Regions from separate parts of the Paraburkholderia sp. J69-1 genome, predicted to be linked through region 1. Evidence: riboswitches for the same ligand, from Rfam matches in the RefSeq annotation. Region 1 holds a riboswitch; the other holds the start of a gene.
The links. A riboswitch is a leader RNA that binds a small molecule or an ion and turns the genes downstream of it on or off. The one in region 1 is predicted to bind cobalamin.
Positions count from the first base shown of each region.

Region 2: linked by a shared signal. The riboswitch ahead of U5A67_RS13970 (HoxN/HupN/NixA family nickel/cobalt transporter) and the one ahead of cobW (cobalamin biosynthesis protein CobW) in region 1 are both predicted to bind cobalamin.

Region 1 covers NZ_CAJMZG010000003.1:462,454-477,445, forward strand. The annotation lists gene cobJ (precorrin-3B C(17)-methyltransferase) at 1-801, shown strand, start outside; gene U5A67_RS07735 (flagellar brake protein) at 1,443-2,369, shown strand; gene U5A67_RS07740 (vWA domain-containing protein) at 2,379-3,047, opposite strand; gene U5A67_RS07745 (ATP-binding protein) at 3,044-4,120, opposite strand; gene cobN (cobaltochelatase subunit CobN) at 4,140-7,931, opposite strand; gene cobW (cobalamin biosynthesis protein CobW) at 7,980-9,068, opposite strand; cobalamin riboswitch at 9,286-9,562, opposite strand; gene U5A67_RS07760 (cobalamin biosynthesis protein) at 9,673-10,287, shown strand; gene cobO (cob(I)yrinic acid a,c-diamide adenosyltransferase) at 10,297-10,899, shown strand; gene U5A67_RS07770 (cobyrinate a,c-diamide synthase) at 10,904-12,223, shown strand; gene bluB (5,6-dimethylbenzimidazole synthase) at 12,207-12,875, shown strand; gene U5A67_RS07780 (DUF4136 domain-containing protein) at 12,888-13,586, opposite strand; gene U5A67_RS07785 (CHASE2 domain-containing protein) at 13,558-14,992, opposite strand, start outside.
Region 2 covers NZ_CAJMZG010000006.1:399,173-414,164, reverse strand. The annotation lists gene phbB (acetoacetyl-CoA reductase) at 1-670, shown strand, start outside; gene U5A67_RS14000 (MFS transporter) at 757-1,986, opposite strand; gene U5A67_RS13995 (H-NS histone family protein) at 2,835-3,326, shown strand; gene U5A67_RS13990 (hypothetical protein) at 3,350-3,487, shown strand; gene U5A67_RS13985 (PHB depolymerase family esterase) at 3,597-4,718, shown strand; gene U5A67_RS13980 (MBL fold metallo-hydrolase) at 4,783-5,859, opposite strand; gene U5A67_RS13975 (TonB-dependent receptor domain-containing protein) at 5,988-7,880, opposite strand; gene U5A67_RS13970 (HoxN/HupN/NixA family nickel/cobalt transporter) at 7,897-8,955, opposite strand; cobalamin riboswitch at 9,051-9,246, opposite strand; gene U5A67_RS13965 (UbiX family flavin prenyltransferase) at 9,362-9,964, opposite strand; gene U5A67_RS13960 (UbiD family decarboxylase) at 9,957-11,507, opposite strand; gene U5A67_RS13955 (LysR family transcriptional regulator) at 11,627-12,505, shown strand; gene U5A67_RS13950 (aldo/keto reductase) at 12,640-13,623, shown strand; gene U5A67_RS13945 (tartrate dehydrogenase) at 13,842-14,921, shown strand; gene U5A67_RS13940 (hypothetical protein) at 14,948-14,992, opposite strand, start outside.

The DNA of each region.
Region 1 (14,992 bases):
CCGCTGGATGTGGCCGCGCTTGGCCGGGCGCGTGGACGGCTGACCGTGCTGGGTCTCGGGCCTGGCCGGGCCGATCTCATGACGCCGATGGCGCGCGCCGCGCTCGACGAAGCCACCGATATCATCGGTTACGCCACGTATGTGGAAATGGCCGGGCCGCTGCGGCCGGGGCAGGTGCGGCACCCGACCGATAATCGCGAAGAGTTGCAGCGCGCGCGGCATGCGTTCGAGCTGGCCTGCGAGGGGCGGCGTGTGGCGGTGGTGTCGTCGGGCGATCCGGGAGTGTTTGCGATGGCCGCTGCGGTGCTCGAGGCGCTCGAAGGCGCTGAGGATGAGCGCTGGCGCAAGGTCGATCTGCGGATCGTGCCGGGTGTTTCGGCGGCGCTGGCGACGGCTGCGCAGGCTGGGGCGCCGCTGGGGCATGACTTCTGCATGATCTCGCTGTCGGACAATCTCAAGCCTTGGGCGGTGATCGAGAAGCGCTTGCATCATGCTGCGGTCGCGGATCTGGTTATGGCTTTCTATAACCCGATTTCGCGGGCGCGGCCGTGGCAGCTCGATCGGGCGCTGGAGGTTGTGCGGGCTGTGCGAACGCCTGAGACGCGTGTCGTGCTCGGACGCGATGTCGGGCGGCCCGGGGAGACGCTTCGGGCTACTACGCTTGGTGCGCTTCGATCCGATGATGTCGATATGCGGACTATGGTGATTGTGGGGTCTTCGGCTACGCGTGGGTTTTTGCGTGGTGGTGATGGGGGTGGGGAGTGGGTTTATACGCCTCGGTGGTATGGGGTTGATGTTTGATTGGTGGCGTTTCTTGGGGGTTGGCATTTCCTTGTTTTCGTGTCGGTCTATTAGCGTTGCCCCTGTGCGGGGCGGCACCTACTTTCTTTGCGGCGGCAAAGAAAGTAGGCAAAGAAAGCCGCTCACACCGCCAATGTGACGCAGTCCACAACCAGCCTTACGCGGGGAATGGTATAGGGGCATCCGGCATCTCGCGCCTTCAAAGCCAGTGACAAAGCCGTCATACATCCCGTTGCTCGCTGCGCGCGCAACGGTTGGGTTTGCCCGTGAAACCAGCAAACCTTCGGTTTGCGGTTATGCCCCTCGGGGCGCGCAGCGCCCCCGGGTGGGCGGGCGCCTTGTCACTAGCTTTGGTGGCGCGGGGGACCGGATGCTCCTATACCTTTCCCCCTTAACGGCTGTTTGTGGACTGCGTCATTCTGGCGTTTGTAGCGGCTTTCTTTTGCCTACTTTTCTTTGCCGCTGCAAAGAAAAGTAGGTGCCGCCCCGCACAGGGGCGACGCTAATAGACCGACACGACCACAAGGAAATGCCAACCCCCTAATAAAACCCACAAAAAAACCCACCCCGCATATCCCCCCTAAAAATCCCCCCCATCGCGCCGTAAACACAGTGAACCCATCCTCGCAGGAACCGCGCAGATGACCGAGACAGCCACCGCAGCAGCAGCCACAGAATCAGCGACCGCCCCCCTAGCGGCAGCCGACATCACCCCAGGCGAGCCCCTCCCCTGGCCCCTGGTCGACGCCGACGGCACACTCCTGCTCGACAGCGGCGCAACCCTGGTAGGCGCACTAGAACGCGACTTCCTGTTCCGCCACTTCAAGCCGCACCGCGGCGACACCGAAGCCCCCGCTTCCGAACCCAAAAAGCCCGCCGCAGAAGACGCGCCCCTCACAGTCCGCGACCTGCACCTGACGATCGGCGCCCTCATGGGCCTGCGTCCGCAGCAAGGCGCCAGCGGCGCGCCCATGCATCCGTGCAAGCTGATCGGCGTCGCGCCCAACGAAGCGATCTTCGTCACGCTCCCCTACGTCGACCGACGCCCGATCGACATCACCCCCGGCGAAAACGTCGAAATCGTCGCGATCGCCAGTCATGCGGTCTACCGCTTCGTCTGCACCATCCACGCGCTGTATCAGCAGCCGCTCAGCTATCTCGTGCTCTCGAAGCCCGCCAATATCCGCATGCTGCGCGAGCGCAAGTCGATTCGCGTGCGCGCGCAATTTCCCGTGCGCTACGGCATCGGCGAGGAGTCGGAGGGGTTTCAGGGCGTTGCGCTCGCGCGCGGCATCAGCGCGCTCGGGCTGTCGATTGCCGCGCCGTGGGCGCTCGCCAAGGTCGGCGAACGGCTGCGCGTGGCGTTCCGGCTGCAATCGGGCGAACTCGATACCACCGTCGAAACCAGCGCCGTCGTGCGCAATGTGCATCAGGAAGAGGGCGCCGAGCCGCTGCACACGCTCGGGCTCGAACTCGACAGCCTCTCGCCCGCCGATCAAATGGCGATGAAGGTCTACGTGTTCGATCGTCAGGACGACGTGCTGTACTGGACCGGCGGTTCGCGCTAGGACGCGGTTTCAAGCGGGCAACGCCGCCGCCTCGATGCACTCGCCCTGCCACGCCTGCGCCAGCCTCCGGCAGCGCCCCAGCCGCACATCCGCCGCTTCGCAATCCACCACGGTGATGTGATCCGCGTGGCGCGGGCGCGCCGGCCACTGCGTCGTGCGCCCGTCGCTAAAGAGCCAGAGGTGGCGTTCGCGCGCGGGGTCGCGCCGCGCCGCCGCATCGAGCAGTTGCGAGGCGCGCGCGATGCCCGCTTCGAGCGGCGTGCCGCCGCCGCCCGCAATCGGCTCCAGCCAGCGTTCGTTCCACCAGCGCGGCACCGCAGGGCCGAAACGCAATTCGGCCTGTGCGCCGCCAAAGCAGATCAAGGCCACTTCCACGCGCTCGCTGCGCGCACGGTCGAACAGCGCGATCAGCAGCCCTTTGGCAAGCGCAAGCTGATCGTGCGCGAGCATCGACGCCGAACAATCCAGCACGAAGCAATGCAAGGCGCCGTTGCCGGTCTTGCGCCGCGCGTATCGCAGATGTCGCGCCTCGAGCGCCGCACCGCGTTTGGCCGCCAGCGTGGGCGGCCAGGCAATGCGTGCGCCGTCGCTTGAGACACGCGCTCGCGACTGTCCGGGGCCTTCTCGCCGTCGTGCGCCGCCCTGTGCCTGGGCGGCGGCCCTTGCCCGACGGGTCAGCGTTTTTTTGCCGGCAGCGGGATCACGCCCTTCACCGCTTTCGCGGCCACCGGCTCGGGCGGCATTTCGCCCCAATCGGAGATTGTTTCGGACTGCGGCTTTTGCGTCTGCGTGCTTTGTCTATCGTCGCGGGAATCGCGCGAGTCATGCGAGTCATGCGAGTCGCGCGATTGCGGCGGCGCTTCTTCACGCCCCGCCTGCGGCTGATCCGGCAAGGCACGCCGGCGATGCGCGAGCACCGCATCGGCAACCTGATCGACGTGTTCGGGCGTGATCCGCGCCGCGCCTTCGAACGCCGCCAGCGCACGCGCCGCGCGCAGCATCACGAGATCGGCGCGCATGCCGTCCACCGCCGCTTCCACGCACCGTTGCGCCGCGCGTTCGTGCACGGCGTCGCTCCATTCGAGCGTATCGAGCGCCACGCGCGCCGCCGCGATGCGCGTCGCCAGTTCGCGCTGCGCGGACTCGTGCGCCGCGCAAAACGCCGGCGGATTCGCATCGAACGCAAGCCGCGCCTTGACGATGCGCTGCCGCTCCGCCGTGTCGTAGCGATTGTCGAGTTCGATCATCAGGCCGAAGCGGTCCAGCAGTTGCGGGCGCAGTTCACCCTCTTCCGGGTTCATCGTGCCCACCAGCACGAAACGCGCTTCGTGCGTGTGCGAGACGCCGTCGCGCTCGACCGTGTTCACGCCGCTGGCGGCGGCATCGAGCAAGGCATCGACGAGCGCATCGGGCAGCAGGTTCACTTCATCGACATACAGCACGCCGTCGTGCGCGCGCGCGAGCAGGCCCGGCGCAAAACGCACGGCGTTTTCGCGCAGCGCGGCTTCGAGATCGAGCGTGCCGATCAGCTTTTCCTCGCTCGCGCCCAGCGGCAGCGTGACGAACGCGCCATCGGGCAGCAGCGCGGCGAGCGCGCGCGCCGCCGTCGATTTCGCGGTGCCGCGCGGGCCGCTCACCAGCACGCCGCCGATCGCCGGATCGATGGCCGCCAGCAGCAGCGCGCGCTGCAACGGCGCCTGGCCGACCAGCGCGGTGAAGGGAAAAGCCGGACGCGTCGCCGCGATAGTCATGGTCATTCCTTCGATATCCTTATCGACCTTCCATACGCTCGCCCACTTCGAGCAGGCGCTGTTCGATGCGTTCGCGATGCTCGCCGGGCGCTTGCCAGAGGCCGCGCTGCATCGCTTCGATCAACCGTTCGCAGATCGCGTGCAAGGCGTGCGGATTGTGGCGCTGCATGAAGGCGCGCGTCGCGTCATCGTGCACGTAGGCATCGGCGACCAGCGCGTATTGATGGTCGCCCACCACGCGCGCGGTCGCGTCGTAGCCAAACAGATAGTCGACGGTCGCGGCCATTTCGGCCGCGCCCTTGTAGCCGTGACGCTGCACGCCTTCGATCCACTTCGGATTGACCACGCGCGAGCGGATCACGCGCGCGATCTCCTCGTGCAGCGGCCGGATGCGCGGCGCGGCGGGGTTGCTGTGATCGGCGTGATAGAGCGTGGGCTGCGCCTGCGAGAAGTGCCGCGCCGCCGCCGCCATGCCGCCCTGGAACTGGTAGTAGTCGTTCGAGTCGAGCAGATCGTGCTCGCGATTGTCCTGGTTCTGCAGGATCACGTCGATGGACGCGAGGCGCTTGCGGAACGCGTCGCGCGCGTCGTCGCCGCTGCTTTTCTGCGCGTAGGCATAGCCGCCCCACGCCTGATAGGCGAGCGCGAGATCGGCGTCGCTCTGCCATTGCCGATGATCGATCATCGATTGCAGACCCGCGCCATACGCGCCGGGCTTTGCGCTGAACACGCGCCAGCCGGCGCGGCGGCGCGCTTCGCCCGCTTCCATGCCTTCGGCGATCAGGGCATCGCGTTCGCGCTGGATACGCGCGCGCAGCGGGTTCAGATGCTCGGGTTCGTCGAGTTCCGCCACGGCCTGCACGGCGGCGTCGAACAGATGCATGACGTTCGGGAACGCGTCGCGGAAAAAGCCCGACACGCGCAACGTCACGTCGATACGCGGCCGATCCAGCGCCTCCACCGGCATGATCTCGAAGTCGATCACGCGCTGGCTGCCCGCCGCCCACTTCGGCCGCGCGCCGATCAACGCGAGCGCCTGGGCGATATCGTCGCCGCCCGTGCGCATGGTGGCCGTGCCCCACACCGACAAACCGATCGCACGCGGAAAATCGCCGTGCTCCTGCAAATGCCGCTCGATCAGTTGCTGCGCCGATTTCAAACCGAGCGACCACGCGGCCTGCGTGGGCACCGCGCGCGTATCGACCGAATAGAAGTTGCGGCCCGTGGGCAGCACGTCTGGCCGCCCGCGCGAAGGCGAACCGCTAGGCCCCGGCGGCACGAAACGGCCTTCGAAACCGCGGCGCAGCTGACGCAATTCCTCGTGCCCGCAGGCATCGAGGCGCGGCAATACGTCGTCGCGCAGACGCGCGATCACACGCGCCGCGTGCGGCAGCGTCAAAGCGATTTCATCTGGCGTGTTCGCCTCGTCACAGGCCCGCGCGAGCAGCGCAGCCGCCAGCGCTTCGAGCCGTTCGCGCGTGTCGCCCGCATGACGCCACGGCGCGTCGATCGCCTGCGCCAGCAGCGCAGGACGCGCGCCGGTCCATGGCGCGGCCCAGTCGACGGTCGCAGCATCGAGCAGATGGTCGATGCCGAAATCGCGCGCCAGCGCGTCGATCAGACCCGCGTTCGCGCCCTGCCCGTCACCGCTCGCATAACGCCCGAGCGCGAGCAGCGTATCGCGACGTTGTGTGCCTTGCGGCGATTCGCCGAAGGTATGCAGCCCGTCGCGAATCTGCGCTTCCTTCAACTCGCACAGGTAGGCATCGGCGCGATTGAGCAGTTCGTCTTCGCCCTGCTCGTTCTGCGGCGCGGCCACGCTCAGTTCCTCGTGCAGCTTGTGCTCGATGATGGTCGCGAGAATGGTCTTGCGCAGCAGCTTCGCGCGGCGCGGGTCGACCATCAAGGCTTCGTAATACTCGTCGACCTGACGTTCGAGGTCTTGCAGCGGCCCGTAGTTTTCCGCGCGCGTGAGCGGCGGCATCAGATGATCGATAATCACGGCCTGGGCGCGGCGCTTGGCCTGACTGCCCTCGCCCGGATCGTTGACGATGAACGGATACAGATGCGGCAGCGGCCCGAGCGCCATGTCGGGCCAGCAGGTATCGGCCAGCGCCACGCTCTTGCCCGGCAGCCATTCGAGGTTGCCGTGCTTGCCCACGTGCGCGATCGCATCGATGCCGAAGCTCTCGCGCAGCCAGAAGTAAAACGCCAGATAGGCGTGCGGCGGTACGAGATCGGCGTCGTGATAGTTCGCGTAGCTGTCGTCGCCGCGCGAACGCGACGGCTGGATGCCGACAAACACCTGGCCGCAGCGCCAGCCCGCGATCATGAAGCGCCCGCGCCGCACCGTCGGGTCCTGCTCGGGCGCGCCCCAGCGCGCGATCAGCGCGTTCTGCGCGTCTACCGGCAGTTGCGCGAAACGCGCGCGGTAATCGTCGAGCGCAAGACTTTGCCACGCGGGCCGCAGCGCGCGCGTATCGGGATCGTTGGTCACGCCCTGCGTGAGCGTGTGCATGAGCGCTTCGCCGTCCTCGGGCAGATCGGCGACGCGATAACCTTCGTCGCGCAGCATGCGCAGAATGTTCACCACCGACGCCGGCGTATCCAGTCCCACCCCATTGCCGATACGCCCTTCGCTCATCGGATAGTTGGCGAGTACCAGCGCGAGCTTTTTCTGCGCATTCGGCACCGTGCGCAGACGGCACCAGCGCCGCGCGAGTTCGGCCACGAAGGCCACGCGTTCGACATCGGGCTGATAGCGCACCACATCGACCTGCGTGTCCTTGCAGTGATACGCGAGGCCCTTGAAGCTGATCGCGCGCGTGATCACGCGGCCATCGACTTCGGGCAGCGCGATATGCATGGCGATATCGCGCGAATTGAGGCCGTGATTGTCCTTGACCCAGTCGTCGCGATTGCCGCCGCTCAGGATCACCTGGAGCACGGGCGCGTCGCCTGCAATGGCGAGCGGTTCCGGGTCGTCGAGCGACGACGCCGCGAACGCCGTGGTGTTCAGCACCAGCGCGATGTCGTGCTCGGCCGCGAGGCGATCGAGCACGTCGCGGCTGATCGCGTCCTTGAGCGAGGTGATCGCGAGCGGCAGCGGATTCAATCCGCGCTCGCTCAGCGCGTCGATCAGCGCGTCGAAGGCAGCCGTGTTGGCGGCCTGCAAATGCGCCTTGTAAAACAGGATCGCGACGACCGGCGCGCCGGCTTGCCAGCGCGCGCGCCAGTCCTCGACGGTCGCCACGTCGCGCGACGGGTGATAAAGCGATGCGGCGGGCAGCGCCACCGGCGGCGCGGGTTCGACGCCAAAACCGAACGCACGCCACGCCAGCGCGCGCAGAAAACCCTCGGCATTGGCCGCGCCGCCTTCGCGCAGATAACGCCAGAGCAGCCGGCAGAATTCGGGTTCCGCGCGGCTTTTGGCGATCAGGTTCGGATCTTCCTGCAGATCGCCGGAAAACATCGCCAGCGTCTGGCCGCGTTGTTCGGCGAGCGTCGTGACCTGCTCGATGCCGTAAGGCCAATAGGCTTCGCCGCCCAGATGATCGACGACGACCACCTTCGCGTGCTGCAACACGTCGTCGACGTAAAAATCCACCGAGGCGGGCTGGCGCAGATACGTCACGTTCGCGAGCCGCACGCTCGGGAAACCGGCGGGCAGGCGCGGCACGACGCTCGCCAGCAGCGCGAGCGTCGTATCGGCCGAACTCAGCACGACGATTTCTGCGGGCTGCTGGTCGATGCGAATGACGCCCTGCGAGTCGTCGACGAAACCACCTGGCGTGGTGCGCAAAAGATGCATGGCGGTTCCGTCAGTGCAAACTTGAAGAGGTGAGACGCAAACGCGCGCTTATTGAGCGACGGCGACAGCCGCCAGTGCGGCGTCGAAGGCGCTTTGCAGCGTGGCCGCATCGAGGTCTTCGCCGATCAGCACGAAGCGGCTCGCAAGCGTGCCGGCCTGCTGCGCCGCGCTTTCCTGCGCGTTCCAGCGGCGATCGAAATAGCTGTCGAAACGGCGGCCCACACCCTGGATCACGAGGCGCATCGGCGCGCCCGGCAGTGCGGCGAAGCCCTTCGCGCGATAGATCGTGTGCTTGTCCACGAGGCCTTGCAGCACTTCGATGGCCACTTCGCGCGACGTGACGCGGCCTTCGACCACGACCGAATCGAATTCGTCGTGATGATGGTCGGCATCGTCGGCGGAACCGTGGTGATCGTGGCGCAGATGGATGCTTTCTTCCGACGCCGATTCGAGCCCGAGCAGCGTATGCAGGTCGAGCTGGCCGTGCTGCGCGCGCACGATCTTCACCTGCGGCGGCAGCTCCTCGCGCAGTTCGGCGATCAGCGCTTCCTGACCTGCTTCGTCGATCAGATCGGTCTTGTTGAGGATCACCAGGTCGGCGGCGCCAAGCTGGTCTTCGAACAGTTCGTGCAGCGGCGATTCGTGATCGAGATTCGGATCGGCCTTGCGCTGCGCGTCCACGGCCTGCGGATTGGCCGCGAACTGGCCGCTCGCGGCGGCCGGGCCGTCGACCACGGTCACCACGGCATCGACGGTGAACGCGTTGCGGATCGACGGCCAGTGGAAGGCCTGCACGAGCGGCTTGGGCAGCGCGAGACCGGACGTTTCGATCAGCACGTGATCGATATCGCCGCGACGCTCCAGCAACTGCTCCATCACCGGGAAGAATTCTTCCTGCACCGTGCAGCACAGGCAGCCGTTCGCCAGTTCGTAGAGCTGGCCTTCGGTTTCGTTGCCGTTTTCGTCGCAGCCGATGCCGCAACCGCGCAGGATTTCGCCGTCGATACCCAGCTCGCCGAATTCGTTGACGATGACCGCGACGCGCAGGCCGCCTGCGTGCTGAAGAATGTGACGCAGCAGCGTGGTCTTGCCGCTACCGAGAAAGCCCGTGACGATGGTGACCGGGATCTTGCGCATTTGCATGGGTGCTCCTTCGGCGCTCTGGCCGCAGGTGGACTGCGCCGCGCCGGACGTGGCGCGCGCGCCTTCGCGTTTCCCGAGCGCCGGTTGCAACGCGCAGCGCGCCTGCCGCGAAGCAGGCGTGCACGACAACCAGACGATGAAGCGAAGACGCGTCGCAAGCCAAAGCCAGCGCACGCATGGAAATCATGGACGGTGCGCCGCATCCCCGCAGCGCGCGTCCCACGTATCTGGCCGGTATCCGGACTGACGAACGCCGCTTCGCCTTCCCACGCGGGGCCATCAGGACCATGTGGCCCGTCTGTCCTGCCTGCGCAGTGGCGTTGCTTGAAGCGGCGTGCATCGGCTTGCGGCCGATGCGCTCGTTGTACCGTTGCGGGTGCAGTTCAGGCCGGCTGTCATGTCGATGGCCGACGTGATAGCTCCCTGATTCCCGTTTAACCGCGTGCAGAACGATCGCGCACGCGAGCACCAGAGTGCGTGCGAGTGTAGGCGCGGGCCACCCCTGCGTCAACCGGGCGGCGCGGCCTTCGGTCGCCTTGCAGCGCCGCTGGAGCGGCGCTGCGTGCGCGAAAGCGTGTGCTATCGTAGCGCGCATTCCATGCGGGACACGTCAGACCTTGCGTGCCGCGTCACCGGCTTTGGCCGCTTTTACGTGAATCGCTCCCAACCTGCCGATCCCTTGCCCGACGCCGCCGCACCGGCCGATCACGCGCTCGACACGGCTCTTGCCGACGCCTTCGCGCTCGGCATCGGCTGCCGTAGCGGCGTGACGCTCGCGCAGATCGAGGCGGCGGTGGCGGCGCGGCTCGGCGCGTGGCCGCTTGCGCGCGTAAAGGCGGTCGGCACGCTCGACGCCAAGGCCGCCGAACCGGCGCTGCTCGCCTTTTGCGACGCGCACGCGCTGCCGCTGCACAGCTTCACGCGCGAGCAGGTCACCGCGCTCGACGCCGCGTCGTTGCTATCGGCGCCCAGCGTTGCAGCGCAGGCCCGCTTCGGCGTGGCAGGCGTGAGCGAACCGTGCGCGCGGCTGGCGGCTCAGGGCGGCCCGCTGGTGCGCGCGAAACTCGCGCTCGACGGCGTGACGGTGGCGCTCGCCGCTTTCGGCAATAGCGCCGGTATTGCGTGCGAAACGGTGCCCGAATCTACGCCCGAGACTGCACCCGCTAACGCAAAAACAAGCCCCATTCAGCACAACATCGCAACCCAGGACTGATCCGCGACGATGAAAACCGATCCCGAATCGCACCAGCGCATGACCCAACGCCGCCGCGAAGGCCACGAGAAGAAGCAGGCCGCCGCGACCCACGAAAAAGGCCTGTTGATCGTCAACACCGGCAACGGCAAGGGCAAGAGCACGGCCGCATTCGGCATGGCCGTGCGCGTGCTCGGCCACGGCATGAAGCTGGGCGTCGTGCAGTTCATCAAGGGCGCGCTGCATACCTCCGAGCGCGACTTCCTCGCCAGCGTCGCGCACTGCGACTTCGTGACGATGGGCGACGGCTACACCTGGAACACCCAGAACCGCGACGCCGATGTCGCCACCGCGCGCAAAGGCTGGGACGAAGCGAAGCGCATGATCGAAAGCGGCGAATACGGCATGGTGATCCTCGACGAGCTGAACACCGTGCTCAAGTACGACTATCTGCCGCTCGAAGAAGTACTGGAAGTGCTCACCGCGCGCGGGCCGATGCAGCACGTCGTCGTCACGGGCCGCCACGCGCCCGATGCGCTGATCGAAGCCGCCGACCTCGTCACCGAAATGCGCCTCGTGAAGCATCCGTACCGCGAGCAAGGCGTGAAAGCGCAAAAGGGCGTGGAGTTTTGACGCCATGAAGGCGATGACCGGACCGCTCGCCTGCCCCGCGCTCTTCATCAGCGCGCCGGCTTCGGGCCAGGGCAAGACCACGCTCACGGCGGGACTCGCGCGTCTGCATCGCCGCAACGGGAAACGCGTGCGCGTCTTCAAGACCGGCCCGGATTTTCTCGATCCGATGATCCTCGCGCACGCGAGCGGCGCGCCGGTCATGTCGCTCGATCTCTGGATGGTGGGCGAAGCCGGCTGCCGCGCGCTGCTCGCGCAGGCCGCGCGCGAAGCCGATCTGATCCTGATCGAAGGCGTGATGGGCCTGTTCGACGGCACGCCCAGCAGCGCCGATCTGGCCGCGAAGTTCGGCGTGCCGGTGGCTGCCGTGATCGGCGCGAATTCGATGGCGCAGACCTTTGGCGCGATCGCTTTCGGCCTTGCGCACTATCGCGCCGACGTGCCGTTTCATGGCGTGCTGGCCAACCGCGTGGGTTCGGCGCGGCACGCCCAGATGCTGCAGGAAGGCATGCCCGACGGGCTGCGCTGGCTCGGCCACGTGGCGAGCGACGCGCAGTTTTCGCTGCCCGATCGCCACCTCGGGCTGCATCAGGCCAGCGAAATCGACGATCTCGATGCGCGGATCGAACGCGCCGCCGATGCGCTCGAACACACGGCGCTGGCCGCCTTGCCGCCCGCCGTCACGTTCGAGCCGCCCGCGGCCGAAGCCGCGCTGCCGCGTTGGCTCGAAGGCAAGCACATCGCCATTGCGCGCGACGCCGCGTTCTCGTTTCTCTATCCGGCCAACCTCGCGCTGCTCGAAGCGCTCGGCGCGCGCCTGAGCTTCTTTTCACCGCTCGCCGATGAAACCGCGCCCGCCGACGCCAGCGCCGTCTATCTGCCCGGCGGCTATCCCGAACTGCACGCGGCCACGCTCGCGGCGAATACGCGCAGCGCGGCTTCGCTGCGCGCACACGCCGAAGCGGGCAAACCGCTGGTCGCCGAATGCGGCGGCATGCTGTATCTGCTCGACGCGCTCACCACCGTCGACGGCACGCGCACGCCGATGCTCGGCCTGCTTCCGGGCGAAGCAGCGATGCAAAAGCGCTTCGCCGCGCTCGGCATGCAGCGTCTGGACGGCGCACACGGCACGCTCACCGGCCACACGTTCCACTACTCGCGCGTGAGCACGCCGCTTGCGCCCGTGCTGCGCGCCCGCCACGCCCAGACCGGCGCGGACGGCGAAGCGCTCTATCGCCACGGCGCGATCACCGCGACCTATATGCACGCCTACTGGCCTTCCAATCCGGCCTTCGCGGCCGCCCTATTCCATGGCACAACCCTTTGACGAAGCCGAACGCGCGGCGGTTTACCGCGCGATCTACGAGCGGCGCGACATGCGTCACTTCGCGCCCGGCCCAGTCGATCCGGCAGTGCTCTCGCGCCTGCTCGACGCCGCGCATCACGCGCCGAGCGTCGGCTTCATGCAGCCCTGGCGCATCGTGCGGATCACCGACGCCGCCGTGCGCGAGCAGCTTCAGCAAGCCGTCGAGCGCGAGCGCATCGCGACCGCCGACGCGCTCGGCAAGCGCCGCGAAGAGTTCATGAAGCTCAAAGTGGAAGGCATGCGCGAGTGCGGCGAACTGCTGGTCGTCGCGTTGATGGATCGCCGCGAGGCGCATATTTTCGGCCGCCGCACGCTGCCGGAAATGGATCTGGCTTCCGTGGCCTGCGCGATCCAGAACATGTGGCTGGCCGCGCGCGCCGAAGGGCTCGGCATGGGCTGGGTATCGATTTTCGATGTCGACGAAGTGCATGCGCTGCTGGGCATGCCGGAAGGCGCGAAGCCCGTGGCGATCCTCTGCGTCGGCCATGTGGCCGAGTTCTATCCGAAGCCGATGCTCGAAATCGAGCATTGGGCCGAGCGCAAGGATCTGGGCGAATGCGTGTATGAAAACCGCTGGCCGCAGCTGCCTGAAGAGTCGCAGCCGCAGGATTGAGACGCCGCGTTTTTACTGCGTCAGCGGTTTGACCGACGTCACTTCGGGCATGGCCGCCGTTGCGCCGCCCTGCGCGCCGGCCGGCAGCGCATCCTTCATCTTCACGCGCCACTGCGGCGCGCCCGCGTAAGGCATCTTCGCCAGCGCACCCGCGACCAGATACGGCAGCGCCTGCTGCGCGTCGGCGTTGCGGTCACGCTTTTCGGCGCTGACCTTGTACGCTTCGCGGCCATCGGGCAGCGCGAAGAAACGCAGCGTCAGCGTATGCACATAGCGATGGCCGAACCACGGCAGCGACGGACCTTGCGCAGGCGCGCAGCCGCCCTTGCAGTCGCCGGTGGCGATCGTGACATCGGCGGGACGCGAAGCCCACGCGGCGGAAACCAGATAGCGCGCCGCGTCGGGCGCGCCTTCCTGGAAGCCGCGTTGCGCCAGGCCCGCGCGTAACAGCGCCTCGTAGGGCAGGCTTTCGCCCGCTTCGGCCTGCGCTGGCGTATGGGCGAATCGATACGTCGATGCCGCGCCTTCGGCGGGCAGAGCGCCGCTCGCCTGCACGTCGGCGCTCGCGCCAGCGCAACCGGCGAGTGCGCCCGCCAGCGACACGGCGCAGATCGTCATCAGGTACTTCACTGCGTACTCCATCGGAATCTTTGCCAGCAGGTTCTGAGTGCGTGCGGGGCCATCAGGCGCTGCGCCCGTCGTCGCTTGCATCGTCGGGGACATCGAGCGCGGGCAGCGACATCGTCACCGTCGTGCCCTGGTCCACCCGGCTCTCGACGTGAATCTCGCCGCCGTGACGCGTCACGACCGTTTTCACGAACGCCATGCCGAGCCCCGCGCCACTCACCTCGGGCCGCTGCCCGGCATGAAAACGGCGGAACGGCTCGAACAATTTCGCCTGATCTTCGAGCGCGATGCCGTAACCCTGATCGCGGATCGAGCAGATCACGCGCGGGCCCGAACCCTCCACGACAGCGATACTACAGACAATCCTTGTTTTCGGTGGGCTGTATTTCACCGCATTGTTAAGCAGGTTCACGAGCGCGCGCGTCATCAGCGAACGGTCGGCGTTGATCCAGCCGAGTTCTTCGCCATCGAAGGCGGTTTCGATCTGAATCTGCTTTGCGCTGGCCTGCGGCCAGACTTCGTCGCTCGCGTCGATGGCCAGTTCCGTGAGGCTGGTGGGCTCGAGCGCGTAGTTCTGCGATTCGGCGCGCGCGAGTTGCACGAAGTCGTCGGCGAGCGTGAGCGAACGACGCGCGTAACGCTCGATGCGGTCCATCACTTCGCGCACCGGCGCGGCTTCGAGCGTGCCGCGCTCACGCTCGGTCTCCACCAGCGCGACGATCGACGCCTGCGGCGAGCGCATATCGTGCGAAAGCAGGCGCAGCGCGTCTTCGCGCTGGCGCTCGGCATCGTGCAGCGCCGTGACGTCGACCAGACCCGCGATCCAGCCGACGCCCTGCCCCTGCGCATTGGTGCAGCAGGCGTAGCGCAGCAGATAGTCGCTGCCGTCGCGCGCGCGCACTTCCACGCCGCGCTCCATCAGTCCGGTGTACTCGCCCAGCGCGGGATCGAGCGGCGCGGGCCAGTGCGCATGGGCGAACGCGAGCATTTCCGGGTTCGGGTCGATCGGCTTGACGAGCGCGAGATCGCCGAACACATCCTGCACCAGCCGCCCTTCGGCATCGCCTTCGCTCAGGCCCGCGAGGTACGCGCGCGCCGCGTGGTTGGCGATCAGCACGACGCCCTGCAGGTCGGCCACCAGCAGCGGTTCGGGCACCGAGTCGAGGCTGTCCCAGACGAAGCGGCGCATGTCCTGCAGACGCTGCGCGGCCTGCGCCATCAGCGCCATCTGCTGCGCGAGCGCGTCGCCGCCGAATTCGCGCGCCGGTTCGGCCGCTTCGGGCAACAGATAGGGTTCGTCGGCGAGTTGTTTGAGCTCTTTACGCAGATACGCCATCGTCATTTCAAGGCGCCGCCAGCCCCACAGCGGATACACCAGCGCGAGCGCGAGAATCGCGGGCACCGGCGCGAGCCAGAGGCGCGCGACATAAAGCAGCGCGGCGCTGGCGGCGAGCGTGACGAGCACGAGCAGCGGCAGCAGCAACATCGTG
Region 2 (14,992 bases), on a different contig from region 1:
CGCAGGCTACAAGGTCGTGGTGACGCACTCGCCGGACAACGCAGGGGCAAAGGACTGGTTGAAGCGCCAGCAGGACGCAGGCCGCGAGTTTCACGCGTACTCGATCGACGTGGCCGATTACGATTCGTGCCAGCGCGGTGCAAAGAAGATTCAGAGCGAAATCGGCCCGATCGATATTCTGATCAACAACGCGGGCATCACCCGCGACATGACGTTCCGCAAGCTCGACAAGGTGAACTGGGACGCCGTGCTGCGCACGAATCTCGATTCGATTTTCAATATCTCGAAGCCGCTTTGCGACAGCATGGTGGAGCGCTCGTGGGGGCGCATCATCAATATTTCGTCGGTGAACGGTTCGAAGGGCGCGGTCGGTCAGACCAACTACGCAGCGGCGAAGGCCGGTATGCACGGCTTCACGAAGTCGCTGGCGCTGGAAGTGGCGCGCAAGGGCGTGACGGTCAACACGATTTCGCCGGGTTATCTCGCGACGAAAATGGTCACCTCGATTGCCCAGGACATTCTCGACACGAAGATCCTGCCGCAGATCCCGATGGGCCGTCTGGGCAACCCGGAAGAAGTGGCGGCGCTCGTGCTGTTCCTGTGCTCGGATGAAGCCAGCTTCGTGACGGGGGCGAACATCCCCATCAACGGCGGCCAGCACATGCAGTAACTGCGTTGGGCAGTGAAGCCGCGCGGTGCTGCCGCGCGGCAAACCATCGATTCATTCGGGCCGGCACCTTCCAGTGCCGGCTTTTTTTATGCCGTCTTGCGATCGAGCGCGAACGACACCATCAGCACCAGAATGCCGAGCACGGCCAGGATCGCGCCGACCCAACCCGTGGCGAGCCAGCCGAAACCCGCTGCAATCACGATGCCGCCGAGCCACGCGCCCAAGGCATTGGCGATATTGAACGCACTGTGATTGAGCGCGGCCGCGAGCGATTGCGCGTCGCCGGCCACGTCCATCAGGCGCGACTGGAAAGCGGGCGTGCAGGCCGAACCCACGCCTACGCAAAACAGCACCGGCAACATCAGCCAGAGGTGGGGCGCTGCGACCACGAACACCAGCAGCACGACCGTCGTGAACGCATACATGCCGAGCATGGTGCGCTTGAGCCAGCGATCCGCAAACCAGCCGCACGCCATATTGCCGATGATCATGCCGATGCCGATCAACGCCAGTGCCCAGGGCACGTGAAAGCTCGGCAGATGCGTGACCTGGGTGAGCGTGGACGCCACATAGCTATAGACCGAGAAAATCCCGCCGAAGCCCACTGCCGAAGCCAGCAGCGTGAGCAACACCTGCGGGCGGCCCAGCGCGCCCAGTTCGGTGAGCGGACTGGCCTTGCTCGACAACGGCAAGGTGGGCACCGAATACGCAATCATGCCCGCCGTGATGAGCGCGATGACGGCAACCGCCGCAAAGCACGCCTGCCAGCCCATCGCCTGGCCGAGCCAGGTGGCGGCGGGCACGCCGACGACATTTGCCACGCTCAGCCCCAGCATGACCTTGCCGATGGCGGCGCCGCGTTTATGCGGCGGCACCAGCGCTGCTGCGGCCAATGCGGCGAGACCGAAATACGCGCCGTGCGGCAGCCCGGCGATAAAACGGCTTGCGAGCGCGAAGCCGTAACTATGAAACACCGCGGTCGCGCCATTGCCGATCGCGTAGAGCAGCATCAGCACGATCAGCAGCGCGCGGCGCGGCATTCTGGCGAGCAGCACGGTGATGAGCGGCGCGCCGACCACGACACCCGCTGCATACGCGCTGATCATGTGGCCCGCCTCGGGAATCGTGACGTGCAGATCGCCGGCCATTTCCGGGAGGATGCCCATGGCGGCGAATTCGGCAGTACCGATTGCGAAGCCGCCGAGCGCGAGCGAAAGTTCGGCGAGTCCCAGCCCGTGCGGCGGCTCGATGAGTGGCGCGGAAGTGCCGGTTTCGGCGGCTTCGGCGCGCAGGGAAGTTTCTACAGGAGCATTCATCGAATAGGTCTAAAGCGGTCTAAAAGCGTGGGTGCGTGGGTTGCTTGATTCGTGTGATGGAATGTGATCGATAACATTTTGCGCGCGTGCCATTGCCGTACCGTTAAATTCCTGGTCAGTTTCCTGGGAAGGTGTCTTCGCGCGCAGAATCGAATGACATCGTCATGGTGCGAACGAAGTCGACAAACAAGTCCTTTGCTGCATGCATGGCATGCAAGGTTCGGATGAGGCAGTCTGGATGACGACGACGGACAACGGCAAACAGCAGGTCAACAGCAGGTAAAAAAGCAGGCAAAAGCCGAGGCGACGCAAGCAATCGATCAATCGAAAAACGGCGAGTGTTGCGCGAGGCCAACCGCCACGCGTATTTTAGAACATCTGATGTATTCGCGCAGGGCGCACAAAAAGCGCTGGAGCGTCGGCTTGCCGCGCTTTTTTCGTCCGTTGCACACACGCTTGCCTGACAACACGCTATTCGATGTTTCGCTGAATGTGGCTCGCGCGACACTTCACGAACGCCATCGCGGCCATGCAGCGCGTTTCATTTTTTCAAATTCTGTATCCTGAAAGCCGAAAGCATTTAGAGCAATCGAATTCCAGCGATTCATGTGCCTGGTAGTTAGCGCGTGAAAGCGATCGGAAAACAATCGGAAAATTTTCCTGGTCAATTAAGACAGATTGGGTCTATGAATAGCGCAATGCGACTCAATGAGTTTGCACACGCGGACGCTTTGTTGCCATAATTGACTTGCCACGATGGCAATGCCTATATGGACCAGCCCAAACTTCGAGGTGCAAACGAAGTTTCAACAGGTGTCTGGAGACGAAATCCGATAAGGGAGGTGAGTATGGTGACTTTGGACGCGATCAACCTCAAGATCGCAAAACTGCAGAAACAGGCGGAAACGCTCGTTAAAACGCAATCGTCGGTCGGCCTCACAAAGATTCGCGATCTGATGCATAAGCATGGTCTGAGCGTGGCCGATATCGAAAGTTTTGTCGGCAAAAAGCGCGGCCGCAAGCCGGGCGTTGCCGCCGCGAATGGCGTGGCCAAAGCCCCGCGCGCCGTGCAACACGTGGCGCCGAAATACGCAGACCCGAAATCGGGCGCGACGTGGACTGGCCGTGGCCGTGCGCCGCTGTGGATTCGCGACGTAAAAGACCGCTCGAAATTCCTGATCGACGCGGGCGCTGCGCCCAAAGCGGCAGCAGCGAAAAAAGCCCCGAAAGCGGCAACGAAGCGCGTGACGGCTAAAACGAAACCGGTTGGCGCCAAACGTGGCCGCAAGCCCGGCGCAGTTGCAAAGAAGACGCGTGCTGTCGCGCAGGCTGCTGCCTGAATAGCGTAAATGGCACGAATGGCATGAATGACGTTGAGGCCGGCGGTGTAAAAGGTTTAACCGAACTTTTCCGCGGCCTTCGTCATGGCTTGCGCGAGCCGGCGCAATACCGGCTCGCGCAATCGGATCGCCTGGATTTACCGTACTCCAGAATTGGCTGATTTCGCCGGGCGTCTAGTGTGGACGTCCGCTTTCTTTGCGGCTTTGGGCTGGCTTTGAGCTGTTTCTCTGGCTGTTCTGCCGCGTCGCTTCGCTCTCTCCGCTCTCGCCATGCCCAGGAAAAAGTCCAGCGTCTGGCTTCGAGGTTTAGACCTGCTCGCAAGCGTTATGCGGGCACCGCCGAAGAAAAAAGCCACACGACGTAAAACCGCCGCTATCAAAACCGTCGCCAGCGCGACGGTCAAACGCGCGAAGCGCGCAGCGCCCATTTCCGCAACGCCGCGTAAAGGCACACGCGCCACACCCGCCACGCCTGCAAAATCGGCGCAAAAGACTTTACCGGGCCGCTGGCTGCGCACGTTTTATTCCGCGCCGCCCACTGCCGGGCGTCTCGTCAATCATCTTGCCTACGCGTTGTATTTGCCCGCATCCCAGCCAGCTAGCGCGGATTTGCCGCTGGTGGTGATGCTGCACGGTTGCAAGCAGACCGCCGAATCGTTCGCACGTGGCACACGTATTTGTCAGCGCGCCGAACGCGCTGGATTTGCGGTGCTGCTGCCCGAACAGGCCAAAACCGCGCACGCGCAAGGCTGCTGGCATTGGCACGACGATCCGGCGCAAACGGAGGCGCCGGCGGTGGCCGCGCTGATCGAATCGGTTGTGCGGGAATATGGCTTTGACGCGCAGCGCGTTTATCTTGCGGGTATTTCGGCGGGGGCGGGTCTGGCGGCGGCGCTGGCTATTGCCGATCCGCGATTATTTGCCGCGGTGGGTTTGCATTCGGGGCCGGTATTTGGCGCCGCCACTTCCACGATGACGGCGATGAGCGTGATGCGCCGCGGTACGCGTGAAGATCCGGTGCAGTTGATCGATGCGCGTGTCGATGTGAATGCTTACCCCGGCATGCCGACCATCATCATGCACGGCGATATCGACGCGGTCGTGGCCAAACGCAACGCGGAACAATTGACGCTGGAATTTGCGCGGCTGAATCGGCTTATCGACGCGCAGGGTGAATTGCGGGTAGGCGAGCAACGCAGTTATCACCGCGACGGCGCCGATTACACCGATTACGTGAAAGGCGGCCGCAATATCGTGCGGCTTTGCGTCGTGCACGGCCTGGGTCACGCATGGAGCGGCGGCGACCCGCGCGAGCCTTTTCATTCCGCGCGTGGACCGGATGCTACCGGCTTACTCTGGAATTTCTTTCGGCGTCAGCGGCGGATCGCGTAATTTTGGCGGCGGTTAATTGCCCGGTTTCTGATTCAATCTTCGCCAGCAATGTTATCCAGGCCATTCACGCCGCGCCGCTATCCGAAGCCACCGGCAAGCCTTCCGCCCGCCACCGCAACATTCCGCCCGCCAGATTCGCCACCTGCCCAAATCCCGCCTTACCCAGCAAAATACTCGCCTGCGCCGATCTCACTCCCGAGCGGCACACCGCCACCACCGGCCGATCGCGATCAAATTCGTCGATGCGCGCCGTCAATTGCGAAAGCGGCACCAGTTTCGCATCGGGAAGATGCCCGAGTCGATCGATAAACTCCGTCGCTTCGCGCACATCGACGATCTGCCACTCGCGGCCGTGCTCCAGCAGCGCCATTGGCTCGATTTCCCAGACACCGCTAAAACGCAGCGTCAACGGCGCCCAGTCCGGCGATTCGTGCACAGGCGCATCGCCTTCCGGCTTGCCGCAGCGCATATTCGCCGGCACGGCAATCGCCATCAGCTTGGGATGCGGCAGATTCAGATTGTTCATATAGCCCGCGAAATCGCCGAGATCGACATCGCCGCCCAGACGCGGATTGAAACGCCGCTCTTCGGCCACGCTCGTCACGGTGATGCCGCGATAATCGTGCGCCGGGTAAAGCAGACAGTCGCCCGGTAGTGTCAGGATCTGCTCGCGCACGGAGGCGAACAATTGCTCGGGGCTGCCTTCCTGAAAGTCGGTGCGCCCGCATCCGCGGATCAGCAGACTGTCGCCGGTAAAGGCCATGCTGCCGTCGTCCAGCACATAAGTGAGGCAGCCGCTGGTGTGGCCGGGCGTTGCGCGCACCTCCAGATAGCGCTGGCCGAATCGCACCCGGTCGCCATGATGCAGCGCACGATTCACGCCGTCCGCGCCCACTTTCGCGGCGAGTGCGATCTCGCTGCCGCAGCGCTGACGAAGCCGCCACGCGCCGGTCACGTGATCGGCGTGCACGTGCGTATCGAGTGTCGCGACGAGTTTGAGGCCCAGTTCCTGCAGCAGCGAAAGATCGCGCGGCACCTGCTCGTAGACGGGGTCGATCAGAAGCGCTTCGCCGCTCGCAGGATCGCCGAGCAAATAGGTATAAGTCGACGATACGGGATCGAATAGCTGGCGAAAGATCACGGCGGGCCTCCTTGTGAAAGGTCGCGACGAAAGCGCTTCAAAAACCGCTTCAAATTGGCACTACGGCCCGCATGGTGTTAGTAATCGTTTGAATGCGGGCCGGGGGAAAAAGCGCAGAAAAAGCGCTTTTAGAACGTGTAGCTTACCTTGCCAAACGCCGTTCGTCCCAATGAGTTATAGCCATAGGCCGTTACATACTGCCGATTGAACAGGTTCGCAATCGATGCCGAAAGCGTCAGATGCGTATTCATCCGATATGACGCGCGCAGCCCCACCGTGAAGAACGACGGCAGATAAACCGCATTGGACTGATCGTCGAAAGTCGAGCCGTTATAAAGCAGCGAAACGCCGGTACTCAACGCGTGCAGATGAAACTCGTCCCATGTGTGATCGACGCTCAGACTGGCGGTTTGTCGTGGGCGGCGATTGAGCCAGGTTTGATCGGTTTCGTCCTGTGGATTGAGAAAGCCCAGCGAGAGACTGACCGGCGTCGATTGACCGAGCGTGCCCTTGTACGACAGATCGATACCCTGAATATGCGCGCGTCCCACGTTCACCGGCAGATACGTTTGCGAATCGTAGGTAATGAGATCGTGCACGCGCGTATCGTAGATCGCTGCCGTGAAGGTGCCGAGCGATGTATTGGCATCGAGCGCGGCTTCGACGGTATCGCTGCGCTCGGGCAGCAGATTCGGATTCGAATAGCCCGGGTAATAAAGATCGTTGAAAGTGGGCAGGCGGAAGGCATTGCCGTACGAAACGCGCGCGGTATAGACCGGCGTGATCGCCCACGCGAGCGCTGCATTGCCCGTATTGACCGTTTGCCCCTGCACGATTTCATGACGGCCCGCGAGAAACAGCGTCACGTTGCCCAGCGTCGTCGCCTGGTGCAGCGAGATAGCCGAGTCGTTGCGCGTGGGCACGCCGCTCGGGATATCGACGGGTAAAAGAGCCTGCTCGCGCGTGAAGTCATAGGCGAGTTTGGTTTCACCCGAAAGCGCAAAGCCGAATAGCGCATGCCCCGTTTCCTGATGCGTGATCGATGTCGATGTGCTCAGGCGTGTCGAATCGATTTCGTCGGTCGCGAGCGTGGCGTCGTTCGCATAGAGAAACTGTCGATCAGTTGCGTAGCCGATCGATTGATCGAATTGCGTGGTGGGCGTGATGTCGAGGTGGAACGCGAGGCCCGTCGTCAGTTGGTGATCGCGCTGGCGGTCGTCGCCGCCCAGATTGTCGTAGGACAGATCGGAGCGGTGATAAAGCACGAAGCTCGAAATCGACCAGTCACCGTGCGCGTAACCCAGGCGCGCGTCCACGTCCTGGGCGTGATACGGATTGCGGCCGTCTTCGTGGCCATAGGCGCCCGGTTGCGTGGCGTCGATACCCGCCGTGTTGTAGTCGTGCAGGCCGAGCGAATACGTCACGCCGCCCAGCGCGGCCAGCGGTCCTGTCGACGGCAACGTGCCGGACGTGCGCACTTGCGTGTCGAAGGTTTTGTTCGAGCCGCCGCCGAACGACACCGTGGTCTGATTCGGCTGGTTCGACGCGTGGCGCGTGAATAGCTGGATCACGCCGCCCATTGCGTCCGCGCCGAACGATGCGGCGGCCGGGCCCGAAATCACTTCGACGCGGTCGAACGACGCCGTCGGCAGATCGGCCCATTCGACCGTGCCCGTGGTTGCCGAGCCAATGCGGATACCGTCGATAAACACCGCCACCTGGCTGGCCGACGAGCCGCGAATGCTCACCGCGGCGAGCGCGCCCGGCCCGCCGCTTTGCGAAACCGTCACGCCGGGCAGCGTAGCGAGCGCCTGGGTGATGCTGGGATCGGCGGGCGAAAGGCGATCGAGGTCGGCGCGCGTGAGCACCTGCGTGCTGGCGTAGCGGCCGTCGAACGATTGCGGCAGATGCTGCGTGTCGCCGGTGACGAGGATGTTGGGCAGCGTGGTGTCGTCGGCGTGCGCCGTTTGCCACGCGCAGGCCGTGATCGCGCCGGCCGCGAGCCATGAGAAACGCTTCATAGTCATGGAACCCCGCTTACTGGCCGGCCGGATGCACCGGCAGATCGTCGTAACCTTTGAGCCGATAGATGACGAACGACGCCACCCACGCAAACACAAACACGCCGATGATGACGAAGCCCAGATTATTGAAGTTATCGTTGAGCGTGCCGATGGCATCCCAGAAGAGGCCCTTGAAACCGAACCGGTCGTTCAGCAGCCCGAGCGTTTCAATCCCGCCGATCAGCACCGCCACGGCCACCGAAACCAGCGTGATCGTGAGGTTGTAATAGAGCTTGCGAATGGGCCGCACGAAGGCCCAGTCGTAGGCGCCGAGCATCAGCACGCCGTCGGTGGTATCGACGAGCGACATGCCGGCCGCGAACAAAACGGGAAACACCAGCACCACGCTCATCGACACGCCTTGCGACGCCTGGCTCGCGGAAATGCCCAGCAGACTCACTTCCGTCGCCGTATCGAAGCCGAGTCCGAACAGGAAACCCAGCGGCAGCATCCACGCGGGATTCGAGACCAGCCGGAACAGCGGACGAAACAGGCGCGCCAGCAGGCCGCGATTGTTGAGCAGCAGATCGAGATCGTCGTGGTCGTAGGGTTCGCCGCGGCGCACGCGCGTGAAGGCGCGCCACACGCCGCGCAGGATCACGATGTTCATCGCGGCGATCAGGAACAGGAACAGCGCGGAAACGCTGGTGGAAATCACGCCGCCGATATCCTTCCAGGCTTCGACGCGGGTTTCCAGCGCGGCGGCCGTGGCGGCGACGGCCGCGGCCACCAGCAGCACCACGGCCGAATGGCCGAGCGCGAAGAAAAAGCCGACGGTGACGGGGCGCTGGCCGTCCTGCATCAGCTTGCGCGTGACGTTGTCGATGGCGGCGATGTGATCGGCGTCGACGGCGTGGCGCAGGCCGAAGCCATAGGCGAGCAGGCCGGTGCCGAGCAGCAGCGGATGCGCGTGAAAGGCGATAAACGCCCAGATCCATGCGCCGATGTTGAAGGCGGCAAGCACGAGGTAAATGCCGGTGACGCGGCGGCGCAGGCCGCCAGACGCGGCGGCCGTGGGCAAAACAGTGGACATGAGACAGTTCCTGAGGTCGGGCTGTCCTTGCAACAGGCGCGTGCCCGCGCGAGCGGGCGGCGCTGGCGCATCGGGACACCCCGCCCGGCGCGGCTGCTTGGACCTCGGTCGATGGCAGGTCTCCTGGCTCGCGGGTCGCCGCCCAGGCCGGCCTTCCCGGTTTCCCAGTGGCACGTGTGGCATGGACTCGCCGCTCACAGTTGCGGGGGCAGCCGCAGACTTCAGGCGCGTGCGCCTCTACTGCGTTCCCTTTTGATTCCCTCGCGGGAAACCATCAGCGCGCAAGGGTAGGGGCGCAGGATCGAGGCGTCAACCGCGCGGGCGCGCGGCGTTGCGAAAATGCGCCGGTTGGTCCTCGCAAAGAGGGCAACCGGCGCGACCTCAGTGAAGTCTCATGGGAGGACCGTCATGCCGCCCGCACACTGGGCATATCGCGCCACGCCTCGATGCGCTCGGTGTCGAGGCCGAACTGGTCGAGCGCGCGGCTCACCGAATGATCGACCATCTCTTCCAGGCTCTGCGGCTTCGCGTAGAACGCGGGCACGGGCGGAAACACCACGGCACCCGCTTCGGTCACCGTCGTCATATTGCGCAGATGAATCAGGTTCAGCGGCGTTTCGCGCACCATCAGCACGAGCGGCAGACGTTCCTTGAGCACGACGTCGGCGGCGCGCGTGAGCAGCGTGCTGGTGACGCCGGAGGCGATCTCGCCCACCGTGCGCATCGAGCATGGCACCACCAGCATGCCGAGCGTGCGAAACGATCCCGATGAAATCGACGCGCCTACATCGGCGATCGCATGGACGTGATCGGCCAGTGCGTGGACTTCGTCGCGGGCGAGCGAGGACTCGTATTCGCGCGTGAGTTCGGCCGCGCGCGACATTACCAGATGCGTTTCCACGCCCATGTCGCGCAACAGGCGCAGCGTGCGCTCCGCGTAGATGAAACCCGTTGCGCCCGTCACGCCGACGATCAGACGCTTGCGGCCATCGAGTGCGCGCTTACTCATGATCGTCGCCCGCCTTATCGTCGAACAGCGACGGCGCCCACGGACGCGGATCGACTTCCATGAACTTCGCGCGCTCGAATTCGCCGCGCAGATGGAAGGGCGCCGTGCAGTCGAATACCACCTTGCAGGTCACGCCGCGCGCGGGCAGCGCCGGGTTGAAGTCGGGCGTCTGCGACGGGTCGAGCACGTGGCCGTTCACCTTGGGCAGCACCATCGACGAGACGTCGCCCTGATAGCGCGTGGTCATGGCCCAGAGCACGTCGTCGCTGTCGAAGGGATCGACGTCTTCATCGACGAGAATCACGTGCTTGAGCTCCGAATACACGCCCAGCGCGATCAGCGCGGCCTGGCGCGCGCGGCCGTCGTCGAACGCGTTGCGCTTGTTGACCTGCATCACCGCGAGCAGCTTGCCGCCGCCGGCCGTGTGCGCGTAGACCTGGCTCACGAAGCCCGGCATGGCCGCTTCCACGGCGTTGTAGATGCTGGCTTCGGTGGGAATGCCCGCGAGGTTGGTGTGCTCTTCGCCGGGGCCGACGAGCGTCTGCATGATCGCGCCGTGGCGCATCGTCACGGCCTTGACCTTGATGACCGGCAGCGACGGATTGGCCGGGCCGTTATAGCCGGGGAATTCCGGCATCGCGTGGTCGGTGTGGGTGTTCTGGTCTTCGACCACGCGCACATTCGGCAGGATTTCCCCTTCGATGACGATCTCGGCGCGCGCGATCGACTTCTGCGCGACGCTCACGCAATCGACCAGTTCGACCGGCGTGCCGCGCAGGCCGCCTGCGATCGACAGTTCGTCGAAACCGAGCGGCGTGGTGGGCGCCTCGAAACACGCGCCGATGTGGATCGCCGGATCGAGGCCCATGTTGATCGAGACGGGCAGCGCTTCGCCGCGCGCTTCGGCCTTCTGGCGGAAGGCGTCGATATGGCGGCCCGGCGCGAAGAAGATCGAGAGTTCGTCGCGGCTTTGCACGCACAGGCGGTGGATCGTGACGTCGGCGTGGCCGGTGTCGGGATCGCTGGCGAGCGCGAGGCCCAGGCACAGGAACGGGCCGGCGTCGCTCGTGGTGTTGGTGGGCGCGGGAATCAGCTTGCGCAGATCGAAGTCCGGGTCGCTCGCCAGATGCACGGTCTGCTGGCAGGGCGCGTTCTCGCGCGGCACGGTGACCGGCGCGATGGCGTTGCGCACGGCTTCGGCCATGCGCTGCGTGAGGCGGCGCGACGGCGCATCGAGCAGCATGCCGACGCGCTTGCGGCTGGCCATCAGGCCGACCAGCACGCGGCTTTGCGGATAACCCTTGATGCTGTTGAAGATCATCGCCGGGCCGAGGCGCGTCGGACGCTCGACCGTGCCGCCCGCGCCGATGCGCTTGTAGACGCCCGCGAGTTGGCCGTGCGGATCGACTTCGTGGCCGGTTTCGAGAAGCTGGCCGGGCTCGTTGGCGATGCGCGCCAGCGCCGAGCGCAGGTCGTTGACGGGCGCGTGGTGTTCTTCTGCGTTGTGGGGAAGGTTTGCTGCGAATTCGTTCTGCTGATGCATGGTATTGCGGTCCATCGGGTTGCTGACGGGCTCTATTTGACCCCTTGCGAACGATTGAATCAATAAATCGAAACCGGTGATTTTGATAAGATAATCTTATTTTTAAACCGGAGCCGACGATGGATTTCCGTCACTTCCGCACCTTCGTGATCGCCGCCGAGGAACTGCATTTCGGCCATACGGCCGAGCGTCTGGGGATTGCGCAACCCGCGGTGACGCAGCAGATCAAGGCGCTGGAAACGCAGTTGGGCTTCAAGGTGTTTCATCGCGTGCGGCGCGGCATCGAACTCACCCCGGCGGGCACCGTGTTTCTCGACCATGCGCGCGCGGCGCTCGCGCAGGCCGAAACGGCCGTGCTGGCGGGGCGGCGTGCGAGTCGCGGCGAACTCGGCAAGCTGTGTATCGCCTACGCGAATTCGATCGTGCTCGAACCCGAATTGCCCGCGTTGCTCAAGCGCTTCACCCAGGCGCGCCCCGAGGTCGAACTGGAATTGCGCGGGATTTCGGTGCAGGAGCAGATGAGCGCGCTGGCGGACGAGCGGATCGACGTGGCGTTTTTGCGTTCGCCGCCGGGCCCGCTGCCGGGCTCGATCCGCATCACGCCTTTTTCGCGCACGCCGCTCGATCTGGTGCTCGCGCGCGATCATCGGCTGGCGTGCAGAAAGCGCGTGAGCTTGCGTGAAGTCGCGGAGGATCGCCTGATCGTGGTGGATGATCCGGCCGGCGTGGGCCTTGGGCATCGCGCGCTGGAGCTTTGTCTGGAAGCCGGGTTCGAGCCGGCCAGCACGCTGCGCACGACCGATTCCGTGGGCGTGATGCGCTTTGCAGCGGCCGGTCTGGGCGTGGGACTCGTGCCGCGCACACTCGCGCGCTTCGACGTGGAGGACGCCGTCTTCAAGCCGCTGGCGATGGCGAACGGCTTTAGCGAAGTGGTGATCGCCACGCGCGCCTACGATCGTGCGGCGGCCACGCGCGCGCTGCTGGAGATGGCAGTTTAAAAGTACGCGTTCCCAGATGGCGCTCGCCATAGATGAATTTTTCTCACTAGCTCATGCAGCTTCAGGCCGATTGTTGAGCCAGATATCGCGTTCTACACTGCATGGCATCGCAATTCATCAACGGGAGAGCACGCATGGACAAGCGCACATTGGGCAAGAGCGGCCTGGAAGTCTCGGCGATCGGGCTCGGCTGCATGGGCCTGAGCTTTGGATACGGCCCCGCCACCAGCACGTCGGAAGGCGTGGCGCTGATTCGCGCGGCGTTCGAGCGCGGCGTGACGTTCTTCGATACCGCCGAAGCCTACGGACCGTTCGTCAACGAAACGCTGCTGGGCGAAGCGCTCGCGCCGATGCGCGATCAGGTGGTGATCGCCACCAAGTTTGGCTTTCAGGACGGCGATGCGAAGAAGCCGCTCGACAGCCGCCCGGAGCGCATTCGCGCCGTAGCGGAAGCCGCGCTCAAGCGTCTGAAGACCGATCGCATCGACTTGTTCTATCAGCATCGCGTCGATCCGAATGTGCCGGTCGAGGACGTGGCGGGCACTGTCGCCGATCTGATCAAGGAAGGCAAGGTCAAGCACTTCGGCATGTCGGAGGCCGGCGAGCAGTCGATTCGCCGCGCGCATGCGGTGCAGCCGGTTGCAGCGCTGCAAAGCGAGTATTCGCTGTGGTGGCGCGAGCCGGAAACATCGGTGCTGCCGGTGCTGGAAGAACTGGGGATCGGCTTCGTGCCGTTCAGTCCGCTGGGCAAGGGCTTTCTCACCGGCGCCATCGACGAAAACACGCAATTCGATCAGAGCGATTTCCGTAACGTGGTGCCGCGTTTCTCGGAAGAAAACCGCAAGGCCAATGCGGCCCTCGTGGACGTGCTGGGCGCGATTGCCGCGGGCAAGGGCGCGACGCGCGCGCAGATCGCCATTGCGTGGCTGCTCGCGCAGAAGCCGTGGATCGTGCCGATTCCGGGCACGACCAAGAGGCATCGGCTTGAAGAGAATGTCGGCGCGGCGGCCCTGACGCTCGATGCCGCCGATCTGGCGGCGATCGAAGCGGCGCTCAGGCAGGTCGATATCGTGGGCGACCGTTATCCGGCGCATTTGCAGAGCCGCGTCGGGCGTTGAGTCGAACGTCGACGGTTGGCAATCTGGTTGCGCATGCAACCAGATCGATGCGGGAACGCGCGTGACATTCCGCATCATTCACGAATCGTGTTTAATGTCTCCACGCCTCGGGGGCTAATGTTTCTGCGCTTTCTGGGGCATGCTTGCGGTTATCGAAGCGCGCCAATCGCGGCGCGCCACATCGAGTCATCGAGCAAACGAGCAACGGAGAACGAGACATGAGCAAGACCTACCGCATCGCAGCGATTCCCGGCGACGGCATTGGCCTGGAAGTGATGCCCGAGGGCGTGCGCGTCGTGGAGGCGGCGGCAGCAAAATTCGGTCTGTCGATCGAATTCACGCATTTCGACTGGGCCAGCTGCGATTATTACCTCGAGCACGGCAAGATGATGCCGGACGACTGGTTCGCCACGCTCAAGGGTTTCGACGCGATTTACTTCGGCGCGGTGGGCTGGCCCGACAAGGTGCCCGATCATATTTCGCTGTGGGGTTCGCTGCTCAAATTCCGCCGCGAATTCGACCAGTATGTGAATCTGCGTCCGGTGCGTTTGCTGCCCGGCGTGCCGTGCCCGCTCGCGAACCGCAAGCCCGGCGATATCGACTTTTTCGTGGTGCGCGAAAACACCGAAGGCGAATATAGCTCGGTGGGCGGCAAGATGTTCGAAGGCACGGATCGCGAATTCGTGCTGCAGGAGTCGGTATTCACGCGTCAGGGCACGGATCGCATTCTCAAGTACGCATTCGAACTCGCGAATCAGCGCGGCCGCAAGAAACTCACGGCGGCGACGAAATCGAATGGCATTTCGATCAGCATGCCGTATTGGGACGAGCGCGTGGCCGCTATGGGCGAGGCTTATCCGGATGTGAAATGGGACAAGCAGCACATCGACATTCTGTGCGCGCGTTTCGTGCTGCAACCGGATCGCTTCGATGTGGTGGTGGCGTCCAATCTGTTCGGCGATATTCTTTCCGACCTCGGTCCTGCCTGCACGGGCACGATTGGTCTGGCGGCATCGGCGAACCTGAATCCCGAGCGCAATTTCCCGTCGCTGTTCGAGCCGGTGCATGGGTCGGCGCCCGATATTTTCGGCAAGGAAATCGCTAACCCCATCGCCATGATCTGGTCGGGCGCGATGATGCTCGACTTCCTCGGCAACGGCGACGCGCAGTTCAAGGCCGCGCACGATGCGATCATGCAGGCGATCGAAAAAGTGCTGGTGGAAGGCCCGCGCACGCCGGATATGGGCGGCGAGGCGAAGACCGGTGATGTGGGCCGGGCAGTGGCGCAAGCGCTTTGATGTAGAACGTGCAGGCCTGCGTGACGTCAGATGCGTTGCGCGGGCGGCCACTGTTGTTGAGGTTGACGCGT